DNA from 3 places in the Streptomyces sp. NPDC007901 genome. Region 3 is predicted to be linked to each of the others. Evidence: riboswitches for the same ligand, from Rfam matches in the RefSeq annotation. Region 3 holds a riboswitch; each other region holds the start of a gene.
What was found. A riboswitch is a leader RNA that binds a small molecule or an ion and turns the genes downstream of it on or off. The one in region 3 is predicted to bind S-adenosylmethionine.
Positions count from the first base shown of each region.

Region 1: it holds a riboswitch for S-adenosylmethionine, as region 3 does, so the genes downstream of both, ACFZDK_RS08060 (aminotransferase class V-fold PLP-dependent enzyme) here and thrC (threonine synthase) in region 3, are expected to answer to the same signal.
Region 2: it holds a riboswitch for S-adenosylmethionine, as region 3 does, so the genes downstream of both, ACFZDK_RS20930 (ABC transporter permease subunit) here and thrC (threonine synthase) in region 3, are expected to answer to the same signal.

Region 1 is NZ_JBIBKW010000002.1:502,537-512,722, forward strand. Features, by position in the region: gene ACFZDK_RS08025 (Ig-like domain-containing protein) at 1-1,058, shown strand, start outside; gene ACFZDK_RS08030 (hypothetical protein) at 1,160-1,561, opposite strand; gene ACFZDK_RS08035 (heme-copper oxidase subunit III) at 1,740-2,360, shown strand; gene ACFZDK_RS08040 (c-type cytochrome) at 2,437-3,249, shown strand; gene ACFZDK_RS08045 (Rieske 2Fe-2S domain-containing protein) at 3,246-4,304, shown strand; gene ACFZDK_RS08050 (cytochrome b N-terminal domain-containing protein) at 4,301-5,938, shown strand; gene trpD (anthranilate phosphoribosyltransferase) at 6,072-7,136, shown strand; SAM riboswitch class IV at 7,242-7,358, shown strand; gene ACFZDK_RS08060 (aminotransferase class V-fold PLP-dependent enzyme) at 7,523-8,899, shown strand; gene ACFZDK_RS08065 (Lrp/AsnC ligand binding domain-containing protein) at 9,064-9,345, opposite strand; gene ACFZDK_RS08070 (rhomboid family intramembrane serine protease) at 9,342-10,085, opposite strand.
Region 2 is NZ_JBIBKW010000006.1:107,871-118,056, forward strand. Features, by position in the region: gene ACFZDK_RS20885 (GAF domain-containing protein) at 1-549, shown strand, start outside; gene ACFZDK_RS20890 (acyl-CoA dehydrogenase family protein) at 569-1,804, opposite strand; gene ACFZDK_RS20895 (iron-containing alcohol dehydrogenase) at 2,193-2,693, opposite strand; gene ACFZDK_RS20900 (DUF2218 domain-containing protein) at 2,855-3,196, shown strand; gene ACFZDK_RS20905 (PhzF family phenazine biosynthesis isomerase) at 3,252-4,127, shown strand; gene ACFZDK_RS20910 (hypothetical protein) at 4,148-4,954, opposite strand; gene ACFZDK_RS20915 (hypothetical protein) at 5,065-5,322, opposite strand; gene ACFZDK_RS20920 (putative leader peptide) at 5,483-5,644, shown strand; gene ACFZDK_RS20925 (glutathione S-transferase C-terminal domain-containing protein) at 5,736-6,599, shown strand; SAM riboswitch class IV at 6,677-6,788, shown strand; gene ACFZDK_RS20930 (ABC transporter permease subunit) at 7,198-8,178, shown strand; gene ACFZDK_RS20935 (ATP-binding cassette domain-containing protein) at 8,175-8,963, shown strand; gene ACFZDK_RS20940 (transporter substrate-binding domain-containing protein) at 9,032-10,057, shown strand.
Region 3 is NZ_JBIBKW010000007.1:318,580-328,765, reverse strand. Features, by position in the region: gene ACFZDK_RS24395 (extracellular solute-binding protein) at 1-694, shown strand, start outside; gene ACFZDK_RS24390 (DUF3263 domain-containing protein) at 712-945, shown strand; gene otsB (trehalose-phosphatase) at 1,047-1,898, shown strand; gene ACFZDK_RS24380 (trehalose-6-phosphate synthase) at 1,991-3,427, opposite strand; gene ACFZDK_RS24375 (glucosyl-3-phosphoglycerate synthase) at 3,520-4,464, opposite strand; SAM riboswitch class I at 4,622-4,765, shown strand; gene thrC (threonine synthase) at 4,784-6,067, shown strand; gene ACFZDK_RS24365 (MoaD/ThiS family protein) at 6,112-6,387, shown strand; gene ACFZDK_RS24360 (cold-shock protein) at 6,868-7,074, shown strand; gene groL (chaperonin GroEL) at 7,410-9,032, shown strand; gene ACFZDK_RS24350 (hypothetical protein) at 9,149-9,532, shown strand; gene ACFZDK_RS24345 (NADH:flavin oxidoreductase) at 9,713-10,186, shown strand, end outside.

The sequences.
Region 1 (10,186 bases), on a different contig from region 3:
GCGACGACGACCGGATCACGGACGTCACGGCCCAGGACGCCACCGGTCGCTATGTGGCGGGCGAACTCGACGCCGACGGCAGCCGGTGGCACAGCACCTCCCCGCTGGCCGCCAACGCCCACTACACGGTCCAGGTCAGTACCGAGGACGAGGACGGTGTCCCCGGCCGCAAGGTCCTCACCTTCGACACCAGCGTGCCCACCACCAAACAGCGGCTGAAGGTCACCTTCGGCCCCCAGTCGGGCCAGTACGGCGTCGGCCAGCCCATCACCGCCCAACTCGACCACGAGGTCAAGGACAAGGCCCAGCGCGCCATTGTCGAGCGCGGCCTCCGGGTCGACTCCATCCCCGCCGTGGACGGTGCCTGGTACTGGGTGAGCGACAAGGAACTCCACTACCGGCCCAAGGAGTACTGGCCCACGCACGCCACCATCCAGGTGCACAGCAACCTGGACGGCGTCAAGATCAGCGACCGCCTCTGGGGCGGCGCGGCCAAACCCCTGAAGATCACCACCGGCGACAAGCTCCTCGCCGTCACGGACGCCGGCGCCCACCAGATGACGGTCTACAAGAACGACAAGGTGATCAACACCATTCCGATCACCACGGGCAAACCCGGCTACGAGACCCGCAACGGCGTCAAGGTCGTCCTGGAGAAGCAGTACTTCGTACGCATGCGCGGCAGCACGGTCGGCATCGCCGAGGGCACCTCGGACTCGTACGACCTGCCGGTCTACTACGCCACCCGGGTCACCTGGTCGGGCGAGTACGTCCACGCCGCGCCCTGGTCGGTCGGCTCCCAGGGGTACGCGAACGTCAGCCACGGCTGCACCGGCATGAACACCTCCAACGCCGAGTGGTTCTTCGACACCTTCCACCCGGGTGACCTGGTGAAGGTCGTCAACTCCAACGGCAAGGAGATGGAGAACTTCGGCAACGGCTTCGGCGACTGGAACCTCGCCTGGAAGGACTGGCGCAACGGCAGCGCCCTCATCAACGGCACCCCGGACGGCCCGAAGCCGCAGGACGCGGTGAGGGTGCAGCCGGTCGCACTGTGAATCGCCCTCAAGGGCAAGCGCCCCGCCAGGGGCGCGGGGAACTGCGCGAACGGCCCCCACCGGCCCGCAGTCGCGCACGCACCGCGCCCCGCCGCCCTCTCCTAGGCGCTCTGCAGCCTCTTCTGCCGCAACAGAGAGGCCAGCGCGCCCGCGAACTCCACCGGCTCCACCGGCAGCGTCACAGCCGCGTCCGCACGGCTCCACGTGGCCAGCCACGCGTCCTGCGGCCGCCCGATCAGCAGCAGCACCGGCGGGCAGTTGAAGATCTCGTCCTTGATCTGCCGGCACATCCCCATGCCGCCCATCGGCACGGCCTCGCCGTCCAGCACGCACACGTCGATCCCGCCCTTGTCCAGCTCGGCGACGACCGCCGCGGGTGTCGCGCACTCCAGGAACTCGACGAACGGCACATCGGGAGCCGGCCGCCGGCCGGCGGCGAGCCGTACCTGCTCGCGGGTGTTGGAGTCGTCGCTGTAGACCAGCACCGTGGCGGTCGGCTGCATTGTTCCTCCGAGACGTCGGCGTCGTACGGACAGGACCGATGGCCCGGATGCTACTCCCCCGAACACCTCGTCAACACCTGTTGGAACACCGCTTCCATGGGCCATCCGGGCAGTCCACACGCTGCGAACACTCCGAACGGCACCCCCCGGAGTGAGCGCGAGATAAGCGACCGACATAATGTCGGTCGTGGCGACAGCAACGACAGTAGAAACCGGGCACGCGCACCCGTCGGTCAACCGGCCGAACCTCACCAGCGTCGGAACCATCATTTGGCTGAGTTCCGAGCTGATGTTCTTCGCGGCCCTCTTCGCGATGTACTTCACCCTGCGATCGGTGACCGGTCCGGCGCACTGGAAGGAGATGGCGAGCCATCTCAACCTTCCGTTCTCCGCGACCAACACCACGATCCTGGTGCTCTCCTCCCTCACCTGCCAGCTCGGCGTGTTCGCCGCCGAGCGCGGGGACGTGAAGAAGCTCCGGGGATGGTTCATCGTCACCTTCATCATGGGTGCGATCTTCATCGGCGGTCAGATCTACGAGTACACCGAACTGGTCAAGAAGGACGGGCTCTCGCTCTCCTCCGACCCGTACGGCTCGGTGTTCTACCTGACCACCGGCTTCCACGGCATGCACGTGACGGGCGGCCTCATCGCCTTCCTGTTCGTCCTGGGGCGCACCTACGCGGCGAAGAGGTTCACGCACGAGCAGGCGACCGCGGCCATCGTCGTGTCCTACTACTGGCACTTCGTCGATGTCGTCTGGATCGGCCTCTTCGCCACGATCTACCTGATCAAGTAGCCGGGCCGGCACGCGCGCCGTAGAAGCGCACTTTCCAGAAGCATCGACGCAGAAGATCCTGACACCGGGGTAATCCGTGAAAAAGCTCTCCGCACGACGACGCCATCCGCTGGCGGCGGTCGTCGTCCTACTCCTCGCGCTGGCGGCCACTGGGGGGCTGTACGCCGTGCTCGCACCCGCGGGCAAGGCGCAGGCCGATGAAACGTCCCAGTCCCTGACCATCGAGGAGGGCAAGAAGCTCTACTCGGTCGGCTGCGCCAGCTGCCACGGCACCGGCGGTCAGGGTTCGTCCGACGGCCCCAGCCTGGTGGGCGTGGGCGCCGCGGCCGTCGACTTCCAGGTCGGCACCGGCCGTATGCCGGCCGCCACCTCGCAGGGCCCGCAGGTCGTCAAGAAGAAGAACATCTACACCCAGGCCCAGATCGACCAGCTCGCGGCGTACATCGCCTCGCTGGGCGCCGGTCCCTCGGTGCCGACCAAGGACCAGTTCGGTCCGGACGGTGCCGACATCGCCGCGGGTGGCGAGCTCTTCCGCACCAACTGCGCGCAGTGCCACAACTTCGTCGGCTCGGGTGGCGCGCTGACCAAGGGCAAGTTCGCCCCGGACCTGCAGGGCGTCGACCCGAAGCACATCTACGAGGCCATGCAGACGGGCCCGCAGAACATGCCGTCCTTCCCCGACACGACGCTGTCCGAGAAGAACAAGAAGGACATCATCGCGTACCTCGACTCGGTCAACAGCAGCAAGACGGTGAACCCCGGCGGTCTCAACCTGGGCGGCCTCGGGCCGGTCAGTGAGGGTCTGTTCGCGTGGATCTTCGGTCTCGGTCTGCTGATCGCGGTCGCCGTCTGGGTCGCCGCTCGGACCGCAAAGGCCAAGAAGTCATGAGTAGCCAAGACATTCCAGAAGAGAACCTGCCCGCTGAGCAGGACCACGCGCACGGCGCCGTGAGCGTCGCGGACGAGAAGAACCCGTTCGCGGACCCGGGTCTGCCGCCCCACGAGCACCGGATCCAGGACATCGACGAGCGGGCCGCCAAGCGGTCCGAGCGCGTCGTCGCCCTGCTGTTCACGGTGTCGATGCTGGCCACCGTCGGCTTCATCGCGTCCTATGTGACGATCCCGAAGGACAAGGCGATCTTCGTCTTCCCCCTCGGTCACATCAGCGCGCTGAACTTCGCCCTGGGCCTGACCCTCGGGGCGGCGCTGTTCTGCATCGGCGCGGGCGCGGTCCACTGGGCCCGCACCCTGATGTCCGACGTGGAGGTCGCAGACGAGCGGCACGCCATCTCGGCCGAGCCGGAGGTCAAGGCCAAGGTCCTGGCCGACTTCAAGCAGGGTGCCAAGGAGTCGGCGATCGGCCGGCGCAAGCTGATCCGCACCACGATGTTCGGCGCGCTGACCCTGGTCCCGCTCTCCGGTGTCGTGCTGCTGCGTGACCTCGGCCCGCTGCCCGGCACCTCGCTGCGCCACACGGCGTGGTCGAAGGGCAAGCTGCTCGTCAACATGAACACCAACGAGCCGCTGCGTCCCTCCGACGTCGCCGTCGGCTCCCTGACGTTCGCCAAGCCCGAGGGCGTCGAGGAAGACCAGGAGGACTTCCAGAACGTCATGGCGAAGGCGGCCCTGATGATCATCCGGCTGCAGCCGGACAACATCAAGGACAAGCGCGAGCTCGAGTGGTCGCACGAGGGCATCGTCGCCTACTCGAAGATCTGCACCCACGTGGGCTGCCCGATCTCGCTGTACGAGCAGCAGACCCACCACGTGCTCTGCCCGTGCCACCAGTCCACCTTCGACCTCTCCGACGGAGCCCGAGTGATCTTCGGCCCGGCCGGCCACGCCCTGCCGCAGCTGCGCATCGGCGTGAGCGAGGAGGGCTACCTCCAGGCGCTCGGCGACTTCGACGAGCCCGTCGGTCCTGCCTTCTGGGAGCGCGGATGAGCACTACAGAGAACACCGAGTCCCGCGAACGCGGGAAGGCACCGGCCGGCGAGCGTGTCGCCGACTGGGCCGACGGACGGCTCGGGATCTACTCCCTGGCCAAGTCCAACATGCGCAAGATCTTCCCCGACCACTGGTCGTTCATGTTGGGCGAAGTGTGCATGTACAGCTTCATCATCATCATCCTGACGGGTGTGTACCTGACGCTGTTCTTCCACCCGTCGATGAACGAGGTGGTGTACCACGGCAGCTACGTCCCGCTCCAGGGACAGCTGATGTCCGAGGCGTTCAACTCGACCCTGCACATCTCCTTCGACGTGCGCGGTGGTCTGCTCATCCGGCAGATCCACCACTGGGCCGCGCTGATCTTCCTCGCCGGCATGTTCGTGCACATGATGCGCGTGTTCTTCACGGGCGCGTTCCGCAAGCCGCGTGAGATCAACTGGCTGTTCGGCTTCCTGCTGTTCGTCCTGGGCATGTTCACCGGCTTCACCGGTTACTCGCTCCCGGACGACCTGCTCTCCGGCACCGGTGTCCGCTTCACCGAGGGCGCCATCCTGTCGATGCCGATCGTCGGCACGTACATCTCGTACTTCCTCTTCGGCGGCGAGTTCCCCGGCCACGACTTCGTGGCGCGGTTCTACTCGATCCACATCCTGCTGCTGCCGGGCATCATGCTCGGCCTGATGGTGGGCCACCTGATCCTGGTCTTCTACCACAAGCACACGCAGTTCGCGGGCCCCGGAAAGACCGAGAAGAACGTCGTCGGCATGCCGCTGCTGCCGGTCTACATGGCCAAGGCCGGAGGCTTCTTCTTCCTGGTCTTCGGTGTCATCGCGGCCATCGCGGCGACCACCCAGATCAACCCGATCTGGGCCATGGGCCCCTACCGTCCGGACCAGGTGTCCACCGGCGCCCAGCCCGACTGGTACATGGGCTTCGCCGAGGGTCTGATCCGCTACATGCCGGGCTGGGAGATCAACTTCTGGGGCCACACCCTGGTCCTGGGCGTGTTCATCCCACTGGTCCTGTTCGGTCTGGTCCTGGGTGCGATCGCGCTCTACCCGTTCATCGAGTCCTGGGTCACCGGCGACAAGAGCGAGCACCACATCCTGGACCGCCCGCGCAACGCCCCGACCCGCACCGGTTTCGGTGTCGCCTGGATCACCGTGTACATGGTGGGCCTGGTCGGTGGTGGCAACGACCTCATCGCCACCCACTTCCACCTGTCGATCAACGACGTGACCTGGTTCGTCCGGATCTTCTTCTTCGCCGGACCGGTGATCGCGTTCATCGTCACCAAGCGGATCTGCCTCGGTCTGCAGCGCCGCGACAAGGAGAAGGTGCTGCACGGCCGCGAGACCGGCATCATCAAGCGGCTGCCGCACGGTGAGTTCGTCGAGATCCACGAGCCGCTCTCGCAGGAGCAGCTGCACACCCTCACGGCGCACCACCAGTACGAGCCGGCCCAGATCGGCCCGGCGGTCGACGAGAACGGTGTCGAGCGCAAGATCAAGGGGTCCGAGAAGCTCCGCGCCAAGCTGAGCAACGCCTACTACGGCGAGGACAACCAGATCCCGAAGCCGTCCGTCGAGGAGTACAAGGAGATCACCAGCGGCCACGGCCACCACTGATCGACGGCGTCGCCACGCCACAGCCGAAGGGCCCCCGTCCGTACACCGGACGGGGGCCCTTCGCGGTGGCCGGGGCTGGATAGGGTAGGCCTCACAGGCACCATTTCCCGGTACGACGATCAGGAGCGGCCTTATGAGCGCTGTGACCCCCGCTGGAGGCGACACCGCGGCGGCCCGTTCCTGGCCCGAGGTACTGAACGCGCTGCTGTACGGCCAGGACCAGAGCGCCGACGCGACGGCCTGGGCGATGGACCAGATCATGCGCGGTCAGGCGACCGACGCCCAGATCGCCGGCTTCGTGGTCGCGCTGCGGGCCAAGGGCGAGACGGTCGAGGAGATCAACGGCCTGGTCCGCACGATGTACGAGCACGCCAACCTCATCGAGGTGCCGGGCCGCACGGTCGACATCGTCGGGACCGGCGGTGACGGCGCGAAGACGGTGAACATCTCCACGATGTCGGCGCTGGTGGTGGCCGGCACCGGCGCGAAGGTCGTCAAGCACGGCAACCGCGCCGCCTCCTCCGCGTCCGGGGCCTCGGACGTCCTGGAGAAGCTCGGCGTCAACCTCGACCTGACCCCGCAGCGGGTCGCCGAGGTCGCCGAGGAGGCGGGCATCACCTTCTGCTTCGCCGTCAAGTTCCACCCGGCGCTGCGTCACGCGGGCGCCGCGCGCGGCCAGTTGGGCATCCGCACGGTCTTCAACATCCTCGGCCCGCTGACCAACCCCGCGCAGGTGCGGGCCCAGGCGGTCGGCGTCGCAGACCCGCGCATGGCCCCCGTCGTCGCGGGCGTCTTCGCGGAACGCGGCAACTCCTCCCTGGTCTTCCGCGGCGACGACGGCCTCGACGAACTCACCACGACCGCCACGTCCCACGTCTGGATCGTCCGCGACGGCAAGGTCACCGAGCAGACCTTCGACCCCCGTGACGTCGGCATCGACCTGGTCCCGGTGGAGGCCCTGCGAGGCGGCGACCCGTCGTACAACGCGGAGGTCGCCCGCAGGCTCCTGGACGGCGACCAGGGCCCGGTACGGGACGCGGTGCTCCTCAACTCGGCGGCGGCCCTGGTCGCCCTCGACCCGGGCCCGGGCACACTGGCCGAGCAGCTCCGCGCGGGCATGGACAAGGCCGCCGACTCCATCGACTCCGGCGCGGCCAAGCGCGCACTGGAACGCTGGGCGGCGGCGACGAACAAGTAGGCCGACCAGCAGGGGACCAGGACGGGGCCCGGCACCGCCGGGTCCCGTTCCGTCATCCGGACAGAAGTTGCGCGGCGGCGATCACTTCCCCTACTTTTCTTCCCAGGTCATGAGTGACAGTCATGAGGCCCCGGCCGACTGTCCGGCAACCCTCCGTCCGTGGCGGGGTGCCCCGGGTGAAGACCAGGTCGTAGGCAGCGAGGTCTACGGCAAGCGCGGACCCCTCGACACACCAGGGGTCCTGGTCGTACGAGGGAGCCTTCTGTGAGCAAGCGAATGCGATAGGGCGTAGAGCCCCGCCTCCGCGTACCCCTTTTCAGCTTTCCCCGTGCCGTCGACACACCGTCCGGCGCGGTGGTTCCGCTTACCCTCACAGGAGTTCCGCCATGTCTGTCTCCACCGCTGCCTCCGCCCAGTCCGTTTGCAGTGACATTTCGGGGCCGCTGCCCGTTCTGGGCCGGGATGTCACCGTCCCGCTGGTCACCGGCGGCGAGGTCACCTACGCCGCCCTCGACTACGCGGCCAGCGCCCCCGCCCTCCAGCGGGTCTGGGACGACGTGGCGGCGTACGCGCCCTACTACGGCAGCGTCCACCGCGGCGCCGGCTACCTCTCCCAGCTCTCCACGGACCTCTTCGAGAACGCCCGCAGGACCGTCGCCGAGTTCCTCGACTGCCGCCCCGAAGACCAGCTGGTCTTCACCCGCTCCACCACGGACTCCCTGAACCTCCTGGCCCGCGCCCTCCCCGCCGACTGCCAGGTCTTCGTCTTCGAGACCGAGCACCACGCCTCCCTGCTGCCGTGGCAGGACGCCCGGGTCACCTACCTGAACGCGCCCCGCACCCCGCGCCAGGCCGTCGAGACCCTGGAGCGCGCCCTCGCCGACCGCGACCCCTACGGCCCGGCCCTGGTCTGTGTCACCGGCGCGTCCAACGTCACCGGCGAGCTGTGGCCCGTACGGGAGCTCGCGGCGGCCGCGCACGCGCACGGCGCCCGGATCGTCCTGGACGCGGCCCAGCTGGCCCCGCACCACCCCGTGTCCGTCCGCGACCTGGACGTCGACTGGGTCGCCTTCTCCGGCCACAAGCTGTACGCCCCCTTCGGCTCCGGCGTCCTCGCCGGCCGCGCCGACTGGCTCCAGGCCGCCGAGCCCTACCTCGCCGGCGGCGGCGCCAGCCGCAAGGTCACCCGGCGCGAGGACGGGGGAGTGGCCGTGGAGTGGCACGAGAGCGCGGCGCGGCACGAGGCCGGCTCGCCCAACGTCATCGGCGCCTACTCCATCGCCTCCGCCTGCAAGGCGCTCACCGAGGCCGGCTTCGACACGCTGGTCGCCCGCGAGCGGCACCTGATCGAGACGGTGCGGGCGGGACTGGCCGAGGTCCCGCAGGTCCGGGTCCTCTCCCTCTTCGGCGACGACGCCCCGCGCGTCGGCGTGATCAGCTTCGTGGTGGACGGCTGGAACAGCAGCCACTTCGCCGCCGCCCTCTCCGCCGAGTACGGCATCGGCGTCCGCGACGGCCTCTTCTGCGCCCACCCGCTGGTCAGGACCCTCCTGGGCTCCGACCCCCAGACCCAGGGCGAGTGCGGGGCGCCGGAGGCGGCACCGGGCGAGAAGTCCCTCAACGCCATCCGGGTGAGCTTCGGCGCCGGAACGCCGGACGAGCACGTGGAGCGCTTCGTGACGGCGGTACGCGAGCTGGTGACCGACGGCGCCAAGTGGTCGTACCGGACCGAGGACGGCCGCTGTGTCCCGGCGGTGAGCTGACTTACCTCAAGGGGCGCGGGGAACTGCGCGACCAGCCACGACGCACCCGCGGTCGACCACGATCCTGCGGGCCGGTGGGGGCTGAGCGCGCAGTTCCTCCCCCAGCCGAAGGCTGGGGGTACCCCCAACGCCCCTTCGGGGCGCGCTGCAGACGGCGGTGTTTTCTAGCTGTCCAGGCCGATCGCGAACGCCGCCTCCAGGTCGTGCTGGGAGTACGTGCGGAACGCGACGTGCGTGTCGGTGCCCTCCACGCCGGGGATCTTGCTGATGCGGCCGGGGATGACCTCGGCCAGGTCCTCGTGCTGCTGCACCCGGACCATGGCGATCAGGTCGTACGTGCCGGTGACGGAGAAGACCTCGCTGACGCTCTCCAGCGAGGCGATCTGTTCCGCGATCTCGGGGATCCGGTCCACGCTGGTCTTGATGAGGACGATCGCGGTGATCACGGCTGGTTCTCTCCCTCGGGTGCCGGGGCTGGGGCGGTCCTCACTTTAGTCGTACGGCCGTACCGGACCCACGCGTAGCCGAAGCCGAGTCCGAAGCCGACCACGTGGGCGAGGTAGGCCACGCCGGGGCCGGCGGGGGCCTGGCCCAGGGCGAGCCACTGCAGGGCCGCCCAGAAGGGGAGTACCACCCAGGCCGGGAAGCGCAGGGGCAGGAAGAAGAGGAAAGGGAGAAGACTGGTCACGCGGGCGCTGGGGAACAGGTACAGGAACGCTCCGAGGACCGCCGAGATCGCCCCGGACGCCCCCACCAGCGACTGCTGGGACGAGGCGTTGGCGGCCGCGTAGCCGAGCAGCGCGAGATAGCCGCAGCCGAGGTAGAAGAGGGTGAACTCCACGCGGCCCATCCGCTCCTCGGTCATCGCCCCGAAGACGAAGAGGAAGAGCATGTTGCCGAGCAGGTGCACCCAGCTGCCGTGGATGAACAGCGCCGTGGCCGGGGTGAGCGCCTCCCGCGCCGGGCCGTCGAACAGGTCGGCGGGGACCACGCCCCAGCGCCGGAAGTACGCCCGCTGCGCCGCCGCCAGGGCGTCCCCGGTGCCGTAGGACGGGGTGAAGCCGGAGGCGGGGCCGAGCAGGAAGATCAGGCAGCACACCGCGATCAGCGTGTACGTCATGGGCGCCGACGTGCCCCTCAGGCTCCGCAGGGTCCGGGCGGCCGTCGTGTTCCGGTTGCCGATCATGGACATAGAGCATGGCGTAACCGGACGCAGTGGTGCAGATCGCCTCGCCGCCATGGACGGGGCGGCGTCGAGTACCCGCCAGGCCGTAGGGTAACGAGCCA
Region 2 (10,186 bases), on a different contig from region 3:
ACCCGCCATCTGCTGCTCACGCCGGACGACCAGGACGCCCCCGCCCGGGTCGCCAGGCTGCGCGAGCTCGGCATCGGAGACGTTCCGATCCCGGAGTTCGACGAGTTCGCGCGCAATCTCGCGCACGTCACCGGCGCCCCGTTCTCGATGGTCAACTTCATCGACGAGAACCGCCAGTACTTCGCCGGCCTGTATGCGGCCGGCCGGCCCGGGGTGCAGCTGGAGCCGCAGGAGAACCAGGTCGGCCGGACGATGACACGCGACCAGGGCTACTGCCCGCACGTCGTCGTGCGGAAGAAGGCCCTGGTGCTCGAGGACGTCTGCGACTACCCGCGGTTCGCGGGCAACCGGGTCGTGGACGAGATCGGTATCCGCTCGTACATGGGCACCCCCCTGATCGACTGGAAGACCGGGATGGCCCTGGGAACGATCTGCGTGGTGGACACGGAGACCCACCCGTGGGGGCGCGAGGGGCTGGCGACCATCAAGTCACTGGCGCAGCAACTGGTCGACCGTATCCATGAGATGGAGGAGCGGGGAGGGATCTGAGCCGGTGCGCGCTGGGGGTTCAGCCCGCGTGCCCGGCCGCTTCCAGCTGTTCTTCGCGCGGCCGCGGCGCCACGCTGCGCACGAGGTCGGCCAGGCGCTCGGACCACTGGCCCTTGGCCGTGCCGAGCGCGGTCTCGCCGAGGCGCAGCAGCTGGATGTCGGAGGTGCCGGCGGGCGCGTAGATGTGATGGGCGTCGCGCAGGTAGCGCTCCACCGGGCGGTCGGTGAACAGGCCGCTGGCGGCGTGGATCTCCATGCCGTCACGGGCGGACTCGATGGCTGCCTCGACGTTGAGGAGCTTGGCGTTCATCAGCTCGGTGTCGCACGACAACCCCTGGTCGAGCAGGTGTACGGCGTGGTAGGCGGCCAGTCTGGCGGTCATCAGCCGGGACTTCATCCGGCCGAGCCTGAGCTTGATGTTGGTGAGTTCGCCCAGGGGAGTGCCGTAGCGTTCCCGCTCGATGCACAGGGCGGTCGTCTCCTCGAACACGGCCTGGTGGATGCCGAGGGAGACCGCGGTCAGGTTGGGCCGGCCGTACAGGATGCTCGACGAGTAGGCGACGGCCAGGCCTTTGCCCTCGGCGCCGAGCAGGTTCGCGGCCGGTACCCGGCAGTTGTCGAAGATCAGCTCGCCGAAGCTGAAGCCGTGCAGCCCCATGGCCGGCTGGTGCTCGCCGAGCGAGAAGCCGGGGCGGTCGGCCTCGACCAGGAAGGCCGACAGCCCTCGCGATCCCTCGCCGGTCCTGACGACCACCCCGTGCAGGTCGCCGACATGGCTGTTGCCGACGAAGACCTTGCGGCCGTTGAGGACGTAGTCGTCGCCGTCGCGGACGGCGGTGCTGCCCATGCCCAGCACATGGCCGCCCGACTCCGGCTCCGTGACGGCGATGGTCGGCAGGCAGTCGCCCGCGGCGATACGCGGCAGCCACGTGCTCTTCTGCTGCGCGTCGCCGAAATGAATGATCTTGGCGACGCCGAGCTGGGAGGCTTGCACCATGGCTCCCATGGCGCCGCTCACGCGGGCAAGTTCCTCGATGATGATCGTCTTGGCGAGATGTCCGGCCCCCATCCCGCCGTACTCGGTGCCGATGGTGACGCCGATCCAGCCCTGCCGGGCGATGAGGCCGGAGAGCTCGTGGGCCACGGCCCGCGAACGCTCCATCTCCGCTATCCGCGGACGCACCTCGCGCTCGGCGAACTCGCGCACACGATGCCGCAAGTCATCGTGCCGCTCACTAGTGAAATAGCGTTCCACAACCCCTCCTGCGCGCTGCCTCCGGGTCAGTCCGGAACCGGAGGTCGTTCGTCGGGCAGTGGCTTTTCGTTCCCCCAGGTCGTTCGCCCAATTTATTGTCTACTTATCGACCCATCTCGGCCAAGATCGCAACGCGACTTTGACTGAAACGCGGCACCTTGCATTCCGCTTCGACTGTGCGATATGGGACGCAAGTTGTCCTCATTACGGCATGTCACGGAGGGATTCGACTCAAGTACGAACAGGATCCGTCCGATCCGGACATGGGTCTGCCCATCAGGCAATTGCCCGACGGGCAGACGGCGCTCCACGATGACAACCAGTCACGTTCTGCCTGGCCGATATGAGCGCCGCATCGGAATGGTCGTGACGGTCGACCGGTAGGGATTCAGCCACGGTCGACGAGGGCGAACCGAAGGCAGTCGCCCCACGGGCCACCTGTGTCACTCCGGTCTGGTACACCGCTTCGAGGATCCCGAGGACCTGCTCCCCGGTCGGCTGCCGCGGGGCGTTGCGGGTCACCGCGTCCGCCAGGGCGCCCGCGGTGATCGGGCGCAGCAGGCCCGGGCGGACGCCGAGCTCGCGCAGGGCTGCTTGAAGCGCAGCGCGCCGGAGATCTCAAGGACGGCGCGAGCGCGACACCGTGCGGGGTGCCGGTGTGCGCGGTCGGGGCGTGCTCGACACCGTGAACGAGACCCGGCCCGGAGAGGGTGAGCGCCCGGCCCGCCGGACGGGCGCCGAGCATCAGCCCGGCCCGGGCCTCCAGGTCCGAGTCGTCGGCGTGGGCGACGGGCAGTCGGCGGCCGACCAGGGCCACCGCCTGCGCCGCGTACGCCGCCGAGACCGGGTTCGTGCCCCGTGAGGCGAGCGCCGCGGTGCCGCAGGCCATGGCGCCGAGCACCCTGCGGAGTGATCCCCTTCCCGGGGCTTCCGGGTGAGCGTCCGTGCGCCGAGTCCATATCTTGCGGATCCCGCTATGCCTCACCGGCCCGCGCCCCGACGTAGCGTGGGCCCGTCGACGTACACCCGCCGCTACCCCGGGAGTTCCGGATGGCCCGCTCCGAAGCCCGTGTCACCACCGACCGCCCCGCCCGCTACGCCAAGCAGCTGGCCTCGCATCTCGGCCGCCGCGCCCGCACCGACTGGGACGAGGAGAGCGGCGCCGGCACACTCGCCTTCGACAACGGTGGCACCGGCACCCTCACCGCCACCGACGGCGCGCTGCTGCTGGCCGTGGAGGCGGAGCCGGAGCACCTCGACCTCCTGGAGGGTGTCGTCGGCCGGCACCTGGTCCGTTTCGGCGCCCGGGACGAACTCGTCGTCGAGTGGCACCGCGACAACGGCGAGCCGGGCACCGCCCAGCGCAACTCCGAGGAGCCCATGCCCCACTGAACCGACACCGAAGCGACCAGGAATAGCCCCGGCTCCGCCTCGTGTTGCCGAGATCATGACGACGAACGCGCCGCGACCCGAGGTCCTGCGATACACCGCCTTCTCCAGCACCCCCGCCGGGGGAAACCCCGCCGGTGTCGTCCTGGACGCCTCCGCCCTGGACGACAGCGACATGCTGGCCATCGCCGCCGACCTCGGATACTCCGAGTCCGCGTTCCTGACCGCACCCCCGCAGGGCCTCGGCGGCCCGGCGGGACGGGCGTTCACCATCCGCTACTTCAGCCCGAAGGCGGAGGTGCCGTTCTGCGGGCACGCCACCATCGCCACCGCCGTCGCGCTCGCCGAGCGGACCGGCCCCGGGGAGCTGGTGTTCGCGACGCGCGCCGGCACCGTGCCGGTGGAGGTGACCGAAGCGGGCGGGACGGTGCGGGCCACGCTCACCAGCGTCGAGCCGCACACCGAGGAGATCGCCGGGGCCGACCTCGCCGAGGCGCTGGCCGCGCTCGACTGGCCGGCCGCCGACCTGGACCCGGACTTCCCGCCGCGGATCGCGTTCGCCGGTGCCCGCCATCTCGTGCTCGCGGCGGCGACCCGCGCCCGGCTCACCGATCTCGCCTACGACTTCGCGCGCCTCGAAGCCCTGATGCACCGCCTGGACCTGACCACGCTGCAGCTGGTGTGGCGGGAGTCGGCGACCGTCTTCCACGTCCGGGACCCGTTCCCCGTCGGCGGCGTCGTCGAGGACCCGGCGACCGGCGCCGCGGCCGCCGCGTTCGGCGCGTACGTCCGCGAGCTGGGCCTGGTCCCCGAGGAGGCCGTCCTCACCCTGCACCAGGGCGAGGACCTGGGCCGTCCGGGCGAACTCACGGTGACCCTGCGCGCCCGCGACCCGCGTATCCGGGTCAGCGGCACCGGGGCCCGGATCGGCTGACGCGGATCAGTCGCACTGACTCAGTCCCACTGGCTCGGCAGCGGGGCGGGGGTCTTGCCGGACAGGACGTCCTTGAGGCGCTGGGCGCCGGCCTGTACGGCGCGGTTGGTGCTGTCGTGGTCGACGGCGGAGAGGCCGCCGTTGGTGACCGCCGCCCCGGAGGCGCCGACGCGCAGGACCGCGACGTCCGTGCTGAAGGTGGACGGCTGGCCCGCGGCGGTGCCCTGGACGGTCACGGTCAGGGCCTCGCGGGCGTCGCCCGCCTTCGGCACCTCCAACGCCACGACCTGCACCGTCCGCTTGCCGCCGTCCTGGCCGGTGGCCGTGAACTGGTTGCACTTCTCCGGCAGGGTCTTCATCCAGTCCAGGGTGGCGTCGACGTTCGCCGAGCCGTAGTCCCCGACCTGGTACAGCATCCGGGAGTCCTCCGAGGTGAAGCCGCGCAGCGCGGAGGCGCCGGTGGCGCGGCCGAGGAGGCTGTCGGAGTAGAGGCCGTCCAGCAGCCGCTGGCAGTCGGCGGCGTCGGACTTGGCGGTGAGGAAGCCGGCCACGTCGACCTTGCCGATCAGCATGGAGTTGCGCCAGGTCGCGGCGTCGGTGGCGACCTGCGAGTCGTTCTCGATGTCGGCCGGTGTGATCAGCGCGGCCTGCGCGCCGGCCCCGGTGAGGGCGGGCGTCGCCGACGGGGAGGGGGAGCGCTCGGCGGCGGCCGAGACGGACACGGCCTCGGGGGCGCCGCTCTGGTCCGCACAGGCCGCGGTGGCGAGCAGGGTTCCCGCCGCCAGGGCCGAGGCGAGAACACGCGCGGGTCGGGACGGACGGGTCATCGCGACTGCCTCCTCGGGAACGCGGTAGGTCCCTCCACGCCACCATCCGCCGGGAGCACGGACCACCCGCACGGGCCATTCGGGTGAGTGCCGCGGTGGGGCGGGGCGCGTCATGATCCGGGGGCGGTGATCCGCACCCTGCGGCTGCCGCAGCGCGGGCACACCGCGTCCGCGAGCGGCGAGCGGACCGCCCGGCCGGCCTCGTCGACGTACTCCTGGGTGCTCTGCAGGTCCGGGTCGGCGATCGGGTCGGTGAAGAACACCGCCTGGAAGGTGGCCTCCCAGGCCTTGCCGCACCGCCCGCAGGCGAACGCGAAGGTCTCGGGCACGGCCCCGGGCACGGGCTCGGGACCCGGGGCGTCGGTCATCGGATCCGGCTCCTGTCACTCGGCCTGCGTCTTAAGCGGACCGCCCCTGCCGTACGGCGGCAACCCGGGGCCGGGTGTCCCAGGCGTGGACGCCCCCTTGACGTCGGGCGGAGGCGGATCGACACTCCAGATGGGAATCCTAGTGAAAAGGTAGGGAAAGATGGGTCGCGTGCGCACGCTCACCGGCAGACCGCGCCGAGAGAGCCGTACGCCCTGGGCGGCCCCCCTGCTCACCTCCCGCCTGCACATCGATCTGCAGCGTGTGTGCAGCGCCATCAGCCTCGGCGCCACCGGCCGCAGCGCCCTCGGCCGCAGAGGCTGAGCGCCCGCTCGCCCCGCACGAGCCGGGCCCCCACCCACCGACGAACGCTTCCGCCGCGCGTACGTCCGCGCGCCCTCATCCGGGGAGACGCATGTCCATCACTCCGCTCGCCGCCCTCCCGTCCGTCCGCACCGCCCCCGGCTTCCGGGGCCGCATCGGCCGCGACGCACGCAGCGGCCACTACGCGGTGCCGCGCCGCTACCGGCTCCATCTGGCCACCGCCTGTGCCGACGGCCTGCGCATCGCCGTCGGCCACAGCCTGCTCGGCCTCGACGACTGTTGTCCGGTCACCTTCCTGCCCGCGGTCCCCGACTGTCCCGACGGCAGCCACACGGCGCTGCGCCCGCTGTACGAGGCGAGCGCCCACCGCTACGTGGGACCGGCCCTCGCGCCCGTGCTCAGCGACGACTGGTCCGGCCGGATCGTCAGCACCCACAGCCGGGACATCCTGCGCGACCTGGACCGGCACTTCGGCGACGGCGTCACCCGGCTCCACCCGTGCGGCGCCGAGGCCGAGATCGAGGCCGTCGAGCGGCTCTGCGCGGAGGGCGTCGAACAGGCCGCACAGCGCGCCGGGCGCGAGGGCGGCGACCCGGAGGCACTGGAGACCCTGCTCGCCACCCTGGACGAGCTGGAGCGCCGCCTGACCGGGGTGGAGTTCCTGATCGGCGGTCAGCTCACCGCCGCGGACATCGAGTTGTGGGTGGCGCTGGTGCAACTCGACACCGTGCACCGCACCCACCTGGACGCCTCCGCCGTGCACCGCATCGCCGACCACCCGGTGCTGTGGGCCTACGCCCGGCGGCTGGCCGCGCATCCGGCCTTCGGCGCCCACCTCGACCTCGACGGCATCGCCCGTCGCCACCACGGCCGTTGCCAGGGCCTGGAAGCCGCCGGCGCGGCCGTCCAGATCCTGGACTGGGCCGGCCATGCGGCGGACGTTTCCCGCAGGTGAGAGCGGCCCGAACCGTTCCGCCGGCTGGACAGGCGTTGACATTCGTTCGGGCAACTGCGTTACTTACGGACCAGAACGGTCAAGAGCGTCAGCATCAAGCCCTGGCTTGCTGACCGGCAACCCTCGCATCGCGGTGGGGTGCCCCAGGTGACGACCGGACCGGATGACGACGTTCGGTAAGCGCGAGGCCCCACCCCGGGGCCATCACACAAGACAGGTGACGGACATGTACGCAGCCTCCAGGACGGCCGAGCGCCGTGCCCAGGGCTGCGTACAGCCGTATCCGAGCCCGCTCGTCGCCGACCGTGCCGTCGACCTGCTCCGTGTCAACAGCGCCCTGTGTAGCGCGTGTACCGCACCGGGCCGTGCCCGCTGTCGGGTCTGACCAGGCTCTTCCGCCTTCGCCCCGCAGTTCTCGCGACTCGGCTTCCCTGACGTAGACACCGCATCTCTGACGTAGACACCGGCCGCCCGGTGTGACGCCGTCCGCCCACCCCCGCATCCCGCGCGCCCCGCGTGCCGTGCCGTGCCCGAACACGGCGCGGTACCGCGTTCCCGGCCGTGGGACCAGGGGTGTCCGACTCCGCCGGAGCCCGCCATGAGTGAACCCCCAGGCGCCACCATAACCGCGCCCGCCGCGCCCCCCGCTGACAAACCGTCAAAATCGCTGGTGGCACAGCGAGTTCTCCCGCTGCGCCGACCCGGACGGTGGATCGCCACCGCCGTCGTCCTGGTCCTGGTCGCCCAGTTCGCCCACGGGCTGGTGACCAACCCCTTCTACCAGTGGGACCGCTTCGGCTACTGGTTCCTGCGGCCGACCCTCCTCGACGGACTGCTCATCACCCTCGAAGTCACCGCCTACAGCGCGGTATTGGGCCTGCTCGGCGGCATCCTGCTCGCCCTGGCCCGGCTCTCGAAGAGCCCGGTGCTGCGCGCGGTCAGCTGGACCTACGTCTGGGCGCTGCGCTCCATCCCGCTCATCGTGGTCCTGCTCTTCCTCTACAACTTCAGCGCCCTGTACAAGACGCTGAGCGTCGGCGTCCCCTTCGGGCCGGCCTTCTTCTCCTTCGACGAGTCGAAGCTCGCCACCGACATGGTGATCGCCGTCGTCGGCCTCAGCCTCAACGAGGCCGCCTACGCGGCCGAGGTGGTCCGCGGCGGCATCCTCTCCGTGGACCAGGGCCAGCACGAGGCCGCCGCCGCGCTCGGCCTGCCCAAGGGCTACCAGTTCCGCAGGATCGTCTTCCCGCAGGCCCTCAGGTCGATCACCCCGAACTACGTCAACCAGCTGATCGGCCTGATCAAGAGCACCTCGCTGGTCTTCTACGTCTCCCTGCTCGACCTCTTCGGCACCGCGCAGAGCATGGGCTCCACCTACCCCGGCGACATCGTGCCGCTGCTCCTGGTGGTGACCGTCTGGTACCTGATCCTGACCAGCGTCGTCTCCGTGATCCAGTTCTACGTCGAGCGGTACTACGCCCGCGGCGCCACCCGGGCACTGCCGCCGACGCCCCTGCAGAAGCTCCGGGCCGGCCTCACCGACCTGCGGGCCCGCATCCGCCGGGAGGCCGCCGTATGAGCAGCACCGACACCCTGGAGACGGCCCCCGCCGCCCTGGAGATCCACGACGTCCACAAGTGGTACGGCACCCACCGCGTCCTGGACGGCATCGACCTGACCATCCGCCCCGGCGAGGTCACCGTCATCCTCGGCCCGTCCGGCTCGGGCAAGTCCACGCTCCTCAGGGTCATCAACCACCTGGAGAAGCCCGAGATCGGCCATGTCAGCATCAACGGCGAACCGATCGGGGTGAAGCGGCAGGGCGACCGGCTCAAGGAGCTGAGCGAGCGCGCCATCCTGGCCCAGCGCGGCCGGATCGGCTTCGTCTTCCAGAACTTCAACCTCTTCCCGCACCTGACCGTCCTCGACAACGTGGCCGCCGCCCCCGTCGCCACCGGGAAGCTCACCAAGCCCGAGGCGCAGGCCCTGGCCAAGGAACTCCTGGAGCGGGTCGGCCTCGGCGAGCGCGTCGGCGCCTACCCCCGCCAGCTCTCCGGAGGCCAGCAGCAGCGCGTCGCCATCGCCCGCGCCCTCGCCCTGCGCCCCGGCGTGATCCTCTTCGACGAACCCACCTCCGCCCTGGACCCGGAACTGGTCGGCGAGGTCCTCGCCGTCATCAAGGACCTGGCCACCAGCGGCACCACGCTCGTCATCGTCACCCACGAGATCGGCTTCGCCCGCGAGATCGCCGACCGGGTCGTCTTCATCGACGAGGGCCGGATCGTCGAGCAGGGCCCGCCCTCCGAGGTTCTCGACAAACCGCGGCACGAACGAACCAGGGACTTCCTCAGCAAGGTCCTGTGAACCGTCGCACCCCCAGATTTCCCCCCACGCCAACCCTCAGCACCCTCTTCCAGTGACAAGGAACGGCCATGCCCACCCACCTCACCCGACGCAGCCTGATCAGAGGCATCACCGCGGCGACCGCCGTCGCCACCCTCGCCACCGGGCTCGCCGCCTGCGGGGGCGACAGCGACGCGGCCACCACCACCGCCGGCGCCAAGTCCGGCGAGGTCGTCGTCGGACGGGTCTCCAACGGTGCCGGCACCCAGACCACCATCAAGGTCTCCGAGGTCAAGTCCATCAGTGCCGAACTGCCGGCGGCCGTCCGCAAGAGCGGCAAGCTCGTCATCGGCGAGGGCGCCCTGCCCGCCGGATTCCCGCCGCTGGCCTACGTCGGCAGCGACCAGAAGACCCTCACCGGCTCCGAGCCCGATCTCGCCCGCCTGATCGCCGCGGTCTTCGGTCTCACGCCGGAGATCAAGAACGCCACCTGGGAGAACATGTTCGTCGGCATCGACAGCGGCAAGGTCGATGTGGCCCTCTCCAACATCACGATCACCGAAGAGCGCAAGAAGAAGTACGAGTTCGCCTCCTACCGGCAGGACAACCTCGCCTTCATCGTGCCGAAGAAGAGCACCTGGAACTTCGACGGCGACTACGAGAACCTCGCCGGCAAGACGATCGCCGTCGGCTCCGGCACCAACCAGGAGAAGATCCTCCTGGAGTGGAAGACGAAGCTGGCCAAGGAGGGCAAGAAGCTCACCGTCAAGTACTTCCAGGACAGCACCAGCACCTTCCTGGCCCTGAACAGCGGGAAGATCGACGCCTCCTTCGGCCCCAACCCCGGCTTCGCCTACCACAACAAGCAGACGGCGAACACGCCCAACGCCACCCGCACCGCGGGCACCTACTCGGGCGCCGGCGCCAGCCTGCAGGGCCTGATCGCGGCCACCGCCAAGAAGGACAGCGGACTCGCCAAGCCGCTCGCCGACGCCATCAACTACCTGATCAAGAACGGCCAGTACGCCGAGTGGCTCAAGGCCTACAACCTCTCCGACGAGGCCGTCGCCAAGTCCGAGGTCAATCCGCCCGGCCTGCCCCTCGACAACTCCTGATCAGTCATCAAGAACACCCTGCACCATGTCGGTTGAAGCAAGAGAGGACTCCGCCACCGTGACCGTCCCCACCGACGTCCGCGGCGGCGGAGACCTCGGCACCGCCGTGCTCGACAACTCCGTCCGGTC
Region 3 (10,186 bases):
CCAGGCGGAGACCATGCAGTGGCTGCTCAGCGGCGGCAGCGGCTACACCGACGACACCGGCACCTACACGATCAACTCCTCGCAGAACGTCGACACCCTCACCTGGCTCAAGGACGAACTGGTCGGCAAGGGCCTGACCGGTCCGACGGCGCCCGGCCGGCTGAACCGCGCGACGGCGTTCGCCGCCTTCGCCGACGGTCAGGTCGGCATGGTCAACGGCCACCCCACGCTCATCCAGCAGGCCGAGAAGAAGGGCGTGAAGTTCGGCACCGTCGCGATGCCCGCCCGGGCCGGGCAGTCCACCAGCACCGCCTCCATGGGCGTCGCCGACTGGATGGCGGCCTTCAAGCAGAACGGCCACGCGGACCAGGTCGGTGACTTCCTCGACTACGTCTACAGCGAGAAGAACGTCCTCTCCTTCTCCCGCGAGTACGGCCTGCTGCCCGTCACCACCTCCGCGTCCCAGGCGATGACCGACTCCACGCAGCCGCAGGACAAGCAGCTGCGCCCCTTCCTCGAACAGCTCCCGACCTCCGAGCTGTACCCGGCGGGCAAGACGTCCTGGGCCGCCATCAGCGCCGACATCAAGAAGCAGATAGGCACCGCGGTCACCTCGACGGGCAACCCGACGACCGTCCTCACCCGGCTCCAGGCGGAGGCGGCGCTGGCCGACAGCCGTACGCGCACGGGCTGAGCGCTACCGTTCTCGGCATGGACCGGCAAGAACTGGACCCGCGCGAGCAGGCCATCCTCGCCCTGGAACGCCGGGGCTTCCCCAGCCCCGGCGCGAAGGAGCGGGCGATACGCGAGGAACTCGACCTGGCTCCCGTCCGCTACTACCAGCTCCTCAACACCCTCCTCGACGACGAGCGCGCACTGGCCCTCGACCCCGTGACGGTGAACCGACTGCGGAGGGTGCGGGAGGCTCGGCGAGGGGAGCGGTGAGTGATCTGCGGGCCGGTGGGGGCTGGTCGCGCCCACGCGGCGGAGCCGCATATGGACGCAGCCCCGCGCCCCTGGAGGGGCGCTTGGATACTGTCGGGTGCATGGGAACCCACATCACGGAACCCCTTCCGACGCCTCGCACCCCGGCCGGCCGTGAAGGCCTCGCCGCCCTCCTGGCGCAGCCGCGCACTGCGCTGATCGGCCTCGACTTCGACGGAACCCTGGCCCCGATCGTCGCCGACCCCGAGCAGGCGCGGGCCCACCCGGACGCCGTGCCGGTGCTGGCCGCGCTCGCGCCGAAGGTGGCCGCGGTCGCCGTGATCACCGGCCGGCCGGCCGAGGTGGCCGTCCGTTACGGCGGCTTCGCGGGCGTGCCCGGTCTGGAGCACCTCGTCGTCCTCGGCCACTACGGCGCCGAACGCTGGGAAGCGGCCACCGGCGAGATCACCGCCCCGCCGCCCCACCCCGGCATCGCCGCCGCCCGCGCCGAACTCCCCGCCCTCCTGGACCGGGCCGGCGCCGCGCACGGCACCTGGATCGAGGAGAAGGGCTTCGCCGTCGCGGTCCACACCCGCCGCGCCGACGACCCCCAGGCCACCTTCGACCTCCTCCGCGCCCCCCTGACCGACCTGGCCACCCGCCACGCCCTGATCGTCGAACCGGGCCGCCTGGTCCTGGAGCTCCGTCCCCCGGGCATGGACAAGGGCGTGGCCCTGCGCGAGTACGCGAGGGAGATCGGCGCGGAATCGGTCCTCTATGTCGGCGACGACCTCGGCGACATCCCCGCCTTCGCCGCCGTCGAGAAACTCCGCGAGCAGGGCGTCCCCGGCGTACTCGTGTGCAGCGGCAGCGAGGAGGTCACCGAGCTGGCGGACCGGGCGGACGTGGTCGTGGACGGCCCGGAGGGAGTAGTACGGCTACTGGGCCAGACGGTCGCCTACAGCGCCCCGTAAGCCCGGTAAGGGGGGCGGGGCTGTATCGATGTGCGGCTCCGCCGCGTGGGCGCGACCCGCCCCCACCGGCCCGCAGCCGACGAACTACGAACTCACCCGCCCAACGCCTCCAACTGCTCCAGAAACCAAGCCGCCGGCGGCAACCCCGTCGCCGCCTCCGCCAATCTCTTGCAGCGCTCCGCCCGCTCCTCCACCGGCATGGCCAGCGCCAGCGCCAACGCGGCGGCCGTCCCCCCGATGTCGTACGGGTTCACGACCACCGCGTCCTCGCCCAGCTCCTCGTACGCCCCCGCCTCCCGCGAGAGCACCAGCACGCACCCCTCGTCCGACACCACCGGGATCTCTTTCGCCACCAGGTTCATGCCGTCCCGGATCGGGTTCACCAGGGCGACGTCGGCCAGCCGGTACGCCGCCAGGGAGCGGGCGAAGTCGTCCTTGACATGCAGCACGACCGGCGTCCAACCCGGCGTCCCGTACACCGAGTTGATGTCGTCGGCGACCCGCTGCACCTCGGCCGTGTAGTCGCGGTACACGGCGAGGTCCTGCCGGGACGGGTACGCGAACGCGACGTGCACCACCCGCTCCCGCCACTCGGGGTGGTCGTCGAGCAGCTGCCGGTAGGCCAGCAGTCCGCGCACGATGTTCTTCGACAGCTCGGTCCGGTCGACCCGGACAATGGTCCTGCGGCCGTCGCCGATCTCCTCCCGCAGGGCGGCCATCCGCTCCTCGACGTCCGGCTCGTGCGACCGCTTCCGCAGGAAGTCCGCGTCGGCGCCCAGCCCGTGCACCCCGATCCGGGTGCCGCCCGAGGAGGGGTCCGCCGCCGGGATCCCGGGGCCCAGCACGGCGTGGCAGCAGTCGACGAACGCGTCCGCCCACCGCCGGGTGAGGAACGCCGCGTGGTCGGCGCCCAGGATCCCGCTCAGCAGCTCGGCGGCGATGTCGTCGGGGAGGAGCCGGAAGTAGTCCGGCGGCGCCCAGGGGGTGTGGGAGAAATGGCCGATTCGCAGGTCCGGGCGCAGGCGGCGCAGCATCCGCGGGGCCAGCGCCAGGTGGTAGTCCTGGATGACGACCGCGGCGCCCTCGCCCGCCTCCTGGGCCAGCGCCTCGGCGAACGCCCGGTTGTAGGCCTGGTACGACGCCCACTGGCGCCGGAACTCCGCGTCGAAGACCGGCTCCAGCGGGGTCTGGTAGAGCATGTGGTGGACGAACCACAGCACCGAGTTCGCGATGCCGTTGTACGCGCCGGAGAACACCTCCGCGTCGATGTCGAGCATCCGGACCCGCTGGCCCCCGGTGTCCGCCACCGGCAGCCGGCCGCCGGCGGTTCGGCGCACCGCCTCGCGGTCCCCGTCGCTCAGCGCCGCGCACACCCACACCGCGTTCGCGTCCGGGCCGATCGCCGACAGGCCGGAGACCAGCCCGCCGCCGCCCCGCTTGGCGTGCAGCGCGCTGCCTTCGCGCATCTCGTACGAAACCGGGCCGCGGTTGGACGCGACCAGCACCTCAGCACCGCCGGTGGAAGCCATACGCCTCAACCTAGCCCGGCCCGTAAACGCTCAAACGTACGGCTACACCCGACCGGTGGCCGTATACGGAACGCGCGTCGAACCCGTCGAAGTCACGCCACTTTGCGTTCGGCGTACTCCGCGATCTCCGACATCGGCGGCCGTTCCTCCGTGTCCACGGAGTACGTGCGCGGCTCGAAGCCGTCCTCGCTCCGTTCGAACTGGGTCAGGGACGGGCGGATCAGATGGCCGCGGGCCAGCCGCAGCTGGGCGGTGCGGTAGATCGCGGCGGACATCCGGCCGAGGGCCTGGCCGTCCTGGTGGCGGTGTTTGCGGACCCCCACGTCCACCTGGGCGAGGGCGTCCAGGCCGACCAGGTGCAGGGCGTCGACCAGCATGCCCAGCTCCACGCCGTAGCCGACCGGGAAGGGGAGCTGTTCCAGGAGCGAGCGGCGGGCCGCGTACTCGCCGCCCAGCGGCTGCACGAACCCGGCCAGCTGCGGCCAGTGCATGTTCAGCAGCGGGCGGGCCATCAGCTCGGTCACCCGGCCGCCCTGCCCGGCCGCGCCGGCGAGCGGGCGGTCGTACATCGCCTTGACCAGGTCCACCCCGGGGTCGGTCAGCAGCGGGCCGACGATCCCGGAGACGAAGTCGGAGGAGAAGTCCCTCAGGTCCGCGTCGATGAAGCAGACGATGTCCCCGGTGGTGACCAGCAGGGAGCGCCAGAGGACCTCGCCCTTGCCGGGGACGGCGGGGATGCGGGGGAGGATCGTGTCGCGGTGGACGACCCGGGCGCCCGCTGCCGCGGCCACCGCCGCCGTGCGGTCGGTGGAGCCGGAGTCGACGACCACGATCTCGTCGACGAGCGGCGCCTGCTGCATCAGGTCGTGGCGGATGATCGCGACGATGTCACCGACGGTCTCCTCCTCGTTGAGCGCGGGCAGCACGACGGAGACCGACTGACCCGTCCGCTGCTTGGCGCCGAGTATCCGGTGCAGGGGGCGGTCGTTCAGGGACCAGGAGCGGGTGGCCAGCCAGCGCTCGACTTCTTCCAGCACAGTCAGCGGCTCCTCACTGTCACGATCACACCGCGCGGTGTGATCCATCTCGCGGTTCGGACGACTATCTCAACTGTCCTGGCCTTCGGTTACAGTCTTGAACAACGCCGATGACCATCGCATGTCGTACGGTCACCGTGCGTCGACAACCGAATACAGCTCATCCAGAGGGGCAGAGGGATACGGCCCGATGAAGCCCCGGCAACCCTCCAGTCGGTACTCGTCTTCCATGGCGTGGCTCCCGGCTAGGGAAGGTGCCAAATCCGTCTCACGGCGAGATGCGTCGTGAGGAAGATGAGGAGAAAGGGCCTCGCCTCACATGGCTGCGCAGACTGTTGCAACCGATTCCCCGAAGACCGTCGACCTGGGCCCCGCCACGGCACTGTCCTGCCGCGAGTGCGGCCACCGGGTGCCGCTCGGCCCGGTGTTCGCCTGCGAGGAGTGTTTCGGCCCGCTCGAGATCGCGTACGACTACTCGGCCTACGACACCGAGGAGCTGCGGAAGCAGATCGAGGCGGGACCCGCGAACATCTGGCGTTACGCCCCGCTGCTGCCGGTCCCGGCCGACGTGGCGACCAAGCCCAACATCAACCCCGGCTGGACCAAGCTCGTCCAGGCCGACAACCTGGCCAAGGAGCTGGGTGTCACCGGCGGCCTGTACGTGAAGGACGACTCCGGCAACCCGACGCACTCCTTCAAGGACCGCGTCGTCGCCCAGGCCGTCGAGGCCGCCCGCGCCTTCGGCTACACCACCCTCTCCTGCTCCTCCACCGGCAACCTGGCCGGCGCGGTCGGCGCCGCCGCCGCCCGGGCCGGCTTCCGCTCCTGCGTGTTCATCCCGCACGACCTGGAGCAGGGCAAGGTCGTCATGGCCGCGATCTACGGCGGCGAGCTCGTCGGCATCGAGGGCAACTACGACGACGTGAACCGCTTCTGCTCCGAGCTGATCGGCGACCCGGCCGGCGAGGGCTGGGGCTTCGTCAACGTCAACCTGCGGCCGTACTACGCGGAGGGCTCGAAGACCCTGGCGTACGAGATCTGCGAGCAGCTCGGCTGGCAGCTCCCGGACCAGCTGGTCATCCCGATCGCCTCCGGCTCGCAGCTCACCAAGGTCGACAAGGGGCTGCAGGAGCTGATCAAGCTCGGGCTCGTCGAGGACAAGCCGTACAAGATCTTCGGTGCGCAGGCCGAGGGCTGCTCGCCGGTGTCGGTGGCCTTCAAGGGCGGCCACGACGTGGTGCGGCCGCAGAAGCCGAACACCATCGCCAAGTCCCTCGCCATCGGCAACCCGGCCGACGGTCCCTACGTCCTCGACATCGCCCGTCGTACGGGTGGTGCGGTGGAGGACGTCACCGACGAGCAGGTCGTCGACGCGATCAAGCTGCTCGCGCGGACCGAGGGGATCTTCGCGGAGACCGCCGGCGGAGTGACGGTTGGAGTCACCAAGAAGCTCATTGAGAATGGGCTCATCGATCCCTCGAAGTCGGTCGTTGTACTCAACACCGGTGATGGGCTGAAGACGCTGGACGCGGTGGCGGGTACGGGTCTTACCGCGACCATTCGCCCGAATCTCGAGTCTTTCCACGAGGCCGGGCTCGCCTGAGTCCCCGAGAAATAGGGCGCTGCCCTGACCGGAGGTTTAAAGCCGTGAGCGTCACTGTTCGCATCCCCACCATCCTGCGCACCTACACCGGTGGCCAGGCCGAAGTCAGTGCCGAAGGTGCCACCCTCGGCGAGGTCCTCACCGACCTGGAGAAGAACCACACGGGAATCGCCGCCCGCGTTCTCGACGACCAGGGCAAGCTGCGCCGGTTCGTCAATGTGTACGTCAATGACGACGACGTGCGCTTCGAGCAGGGACTGGAGACCGCCACCCCGGACGGGGTCGGCGTCTCCATCATCCCGGCCGTCGCGGGCGGCTGACCGATTCCGCTGCCCCGCTGACCTGCTGACCTGATGGCCGTATGACCGAACATTACCTTCGGTAATACCCATCACCGAGTGTTCATCTGATTGCCCCCTCCGTGAGAGAAGCGGAGGGGGCAATTCTGTGTGGTTGAGCGCGGTAGAGTTGGGGAACGCGGTCCCGATCTCCAGGTCGGGAGCCCCGTATTCGATACCGCGAGCCCGACAAGAAGTGGCCAAAGTGTGCGGGTTCTTTGCGGCTTTTGCGGCTTATCTGGGGCCCGACTTGCCCTGAATTCGGCCGAATTCTTGCTACATTCCGGACCCTTCCCGTCCAGAATTCTCGTCCGATTGACCTGTTGCAGACGGCAGTTGGACAGATACATTCAGCCGCGGTCGACGCGTTCCGGCGCACGCCCCCAACCATTGGGGGGTGAGGTCTGACCCGGATCCGCGAAGTGTGGATCTGTGCAAGGGCCAGTAATAGGGGAGTTAGGCATGGCTCAGGGCACCGTCAAGTGGTTCAACGCGGAGAAGGGGTACGGCTTCATCGCGGTCGACGGTGGTGCGGATGTTTTCGTCCACTACAGCGCGATCCAGATGGACGGGTACCGCACCCTGGAAGAGGGTCAGCGAGTCGATTTCGAGATCTCGCAGGGCCAGAAGGGGCCGCAGGCGGACATGGTCCGGCTGGCGACCGGCTGAAGCACGCGCCGACTGACAGCGACGTTCTTCTGTACATCTTCGAAGGGCTCGTGCCTCCCGGGGTACGGGCCCTTCGGCATGCCCCGGGCCCGTCCGCGCCCCGCCCGTGCCCGCCCGGGTTCCTCCCTCCAGTCCCCGGGAGGCGCTTGCACTCGCCTACCCCGAGTGCTAATCATTGGCGTTAGCACTCTGAAGGTGAGAGTGACAAAGAAGGACCGGGTCGGTGAGGCCCGCGGGCCGGGTGGGGCAAGGAACCCACGGGTCGGCGAGCCGTCCGTCGCGGGCGCGGGCGCGGTCCTGAAGACTCACCCCCAGTCCTGGAGGGACCACTTCACATGGCCAAGATCATCGCGTTCGACGAGGAGGCGCGGCGCGGCCTCGAGCGCGGCATGAACCAGCTCGCGGACGCCGTCAAGGTGACGCTCGGCCCCAAGGGCCGCAACGTCGTCCTCGAGAAGAAGTGGGGCGCCCCCACGATCACCAACGATGGTGTCTCCATCGCCAAGGAGATCGAGCTCGAGGACCCGTACGAGAAGATCGGCGCCGAGCTGGTCAAGGAAGTCGCCAAGAAGACGGACGACGTCGCCGGTGACGGTACGACCACCGCGACCGTGCTCGCCCAGGCCCTGGTCAAGGAAGGCCTGCGCAACGTAGCCGCCGGCGCCAACCCGATGGCCCTCAAGCGCGGTATCGAGAAGGCCGTCGAGGCCGTCTCCGGTGCCCTGCTCGAGCAGGCGAAGGATGTCGAGACCAAGGAGCAGATCGCTTCGACGGCCTCCATCTCCGCCGCCGACACCCAGATCGGCGAGCTCATCGCCGAGGCCATGGACAAGGTCGGCAAGGAAGGCGTCATCACCGTCGAGGAGTCCCAGACCTTCGGTCTGGAGCTGGAGCTCACCGAGGGTATGCGCTTCGACAAGGGCTACATCTCGGCGTACTTCGCCACCGACATGGAGCGTATGGAGGCGTCCCTCGACGACCCGTACATCCTGATCGCCAACTCGAAGATCGGCTCCGTCAAGGACCTGCTCCCGCTCCTGGAGAAGGTCATGCAGTCGGGCAAGCCGCTGCTGATCATCGCCGAGGACGTCGAGGGCGAGGCCCTGTCGACCCTGGTCGTCAACAAGATCCGCGGCACCTTCAAGTCCGTCGCCGTCAAGGCCCCGGGCTTCGGCGACCGCCGCAAGGCGATGCTGAACGACATCGCCATCCTCACCGGCGGCGAGGTCATCTCCGAGGAGGTCGGTCTCAAGCTCGAGAACACGACCCTCGACCTGCTGGGCAAGGCCCGCAAGGTGGTCATCACCAAGGACGAGACCACCATCGTCGACGGCGCCGGCTCCTCCGAGCAGGTGCAGGGCCGGGTCAACCAGATCCGCGCCGAGATCGAGCAGTCCGACTCGGACTACGACCGCGAGAAGCTCCAGGAGCGCCTGGCCAAGCTCGCCGGTGGCGTCGCCGTCATCAAGGCCGGTGCCGCGACCGAGGTCGAGCTCAAGGAGCGCAAGCACCGCATCGAGGACGCCGTCCGCAACGCGAAGGCGGCCGTCGAGGAGGGCATCGTCGCCGGTGGTGGCGTGGCGCTCATCCAGGCCTCCTCCGTCTTCGAGAAGCTGGACCTCGAAGGTGACGAGGCGACCGGCGCCAACGCCGTGAAGCTCGCCCTGGAGGCCCCGCTCAAGCAGATCGCCGTCAACGGTGGTCTCGAGGGTGGCGTCGTCGTCGAGAAGGTCCGCAACCTCCAGGTCGGCCACGGCCTGAACGCCGCGACCGGCGAGTACGTCGACATGATCGCCGAGGGCATCATCGACCCGGCGAAGGTGACCCGCTCTGCCCTGCAGAACGCCGCCTCCATCGCCGCGCTGTTCCTCACCACCGAGGCCGTCATCGCCGACAAGCCGGAGAAGGCCGCCGCGGCCGCCCCGGGCGGCATGCCGGGCGGTGACATGGACTTCTGAGCCTGACGGCTCGGCAGCTCCGACGCAGCACCGAGGGCGGCACCCCTTGCCACACGGCGGGGGGTGCCGCCCTTCGGCGTTCCCGCGCCGGGTTCGCGCCGGGGCGCTGCGGCATGATGACCGCGGTGGACACCGAGATACTGGTAGACGTATGGCGGCGGCTCCTCGCCGACCCGCACACGTCCTGGGAGCTGTTCGAGCACGGCACCTGTGTCGTGCTGACCGCTCCCGACGGAGACCTCGCCGCACAAGCCACCGGGATCCTGCGGGAGTTCGGCCCGGTGCACGCCGGATCCCCGGCGGGGGACTTCGGGGTGATCGACCCCAAGGACGTCGAGGGGTGGGTCGTCACCGGGCATCACGGCGACGTCCTCACCTACGTCGGCCCCGCCGAACCCCGCGACCCGTCGCAGCTCGCCGTCGGTCTGCACGGACGGACCAAACGCCACGCGGACGCCACCGCACCGAACGTCGTCCACGTCGAGGACAACAGGAGCTGAGGCGCAGGTCGCCCGCCGGCTCGCCCGGGGCCCGTGTCCCGGGTCACACCGCGTTCGGGTGGTTGCCGGGAATGCGTACGTCCGGGCAGGTCGTTGTGCACGGAGGTGCACTCGATGCGTGTGCACATACCGACTGGTATACGGCCAAGGTATACGACCCACTCCCGAGGAGCCCTCCACGTGACCGTCACCATGCCCCCCGCCTCCCGCGCGGCCGAGATCCTCTCCCGTCCCATCGCCCTCAACGGGCTCACGGTCCCCAACCGGATCGTGATGGCGCCGATGACCCGCCAGTTCAGCCCCGGCGGTGTCCCCGGTGAGGACGTGGTCTCGTACTACTCCCGCCGGGCCGCCGCCGGTGTCGGTCTGATCGTCACCGAGGGGACGTACGTCGGTCACGACTCGGCCGGGCAGAGCAGCCGTATCCCGCGGTTCCACGGCGAGGAGCAGCTGGCGGGCTGGGCGAAGGTCGCCGAGGGGGTGCACGCGGCCGGCGGCACGATCGTCCCGCAGCTGTGGCACATCGGCATGGTCCGCAAGCAGGGCCAGCCGCCGTTCGCGGACGCCCCCGCCGTCGGCCCCTCCGGCATCCGCCTGGACGGCACCGAGGGTGAGGGCAAGGCGATGACCTCGCAGGACCTGGACGACGTCATC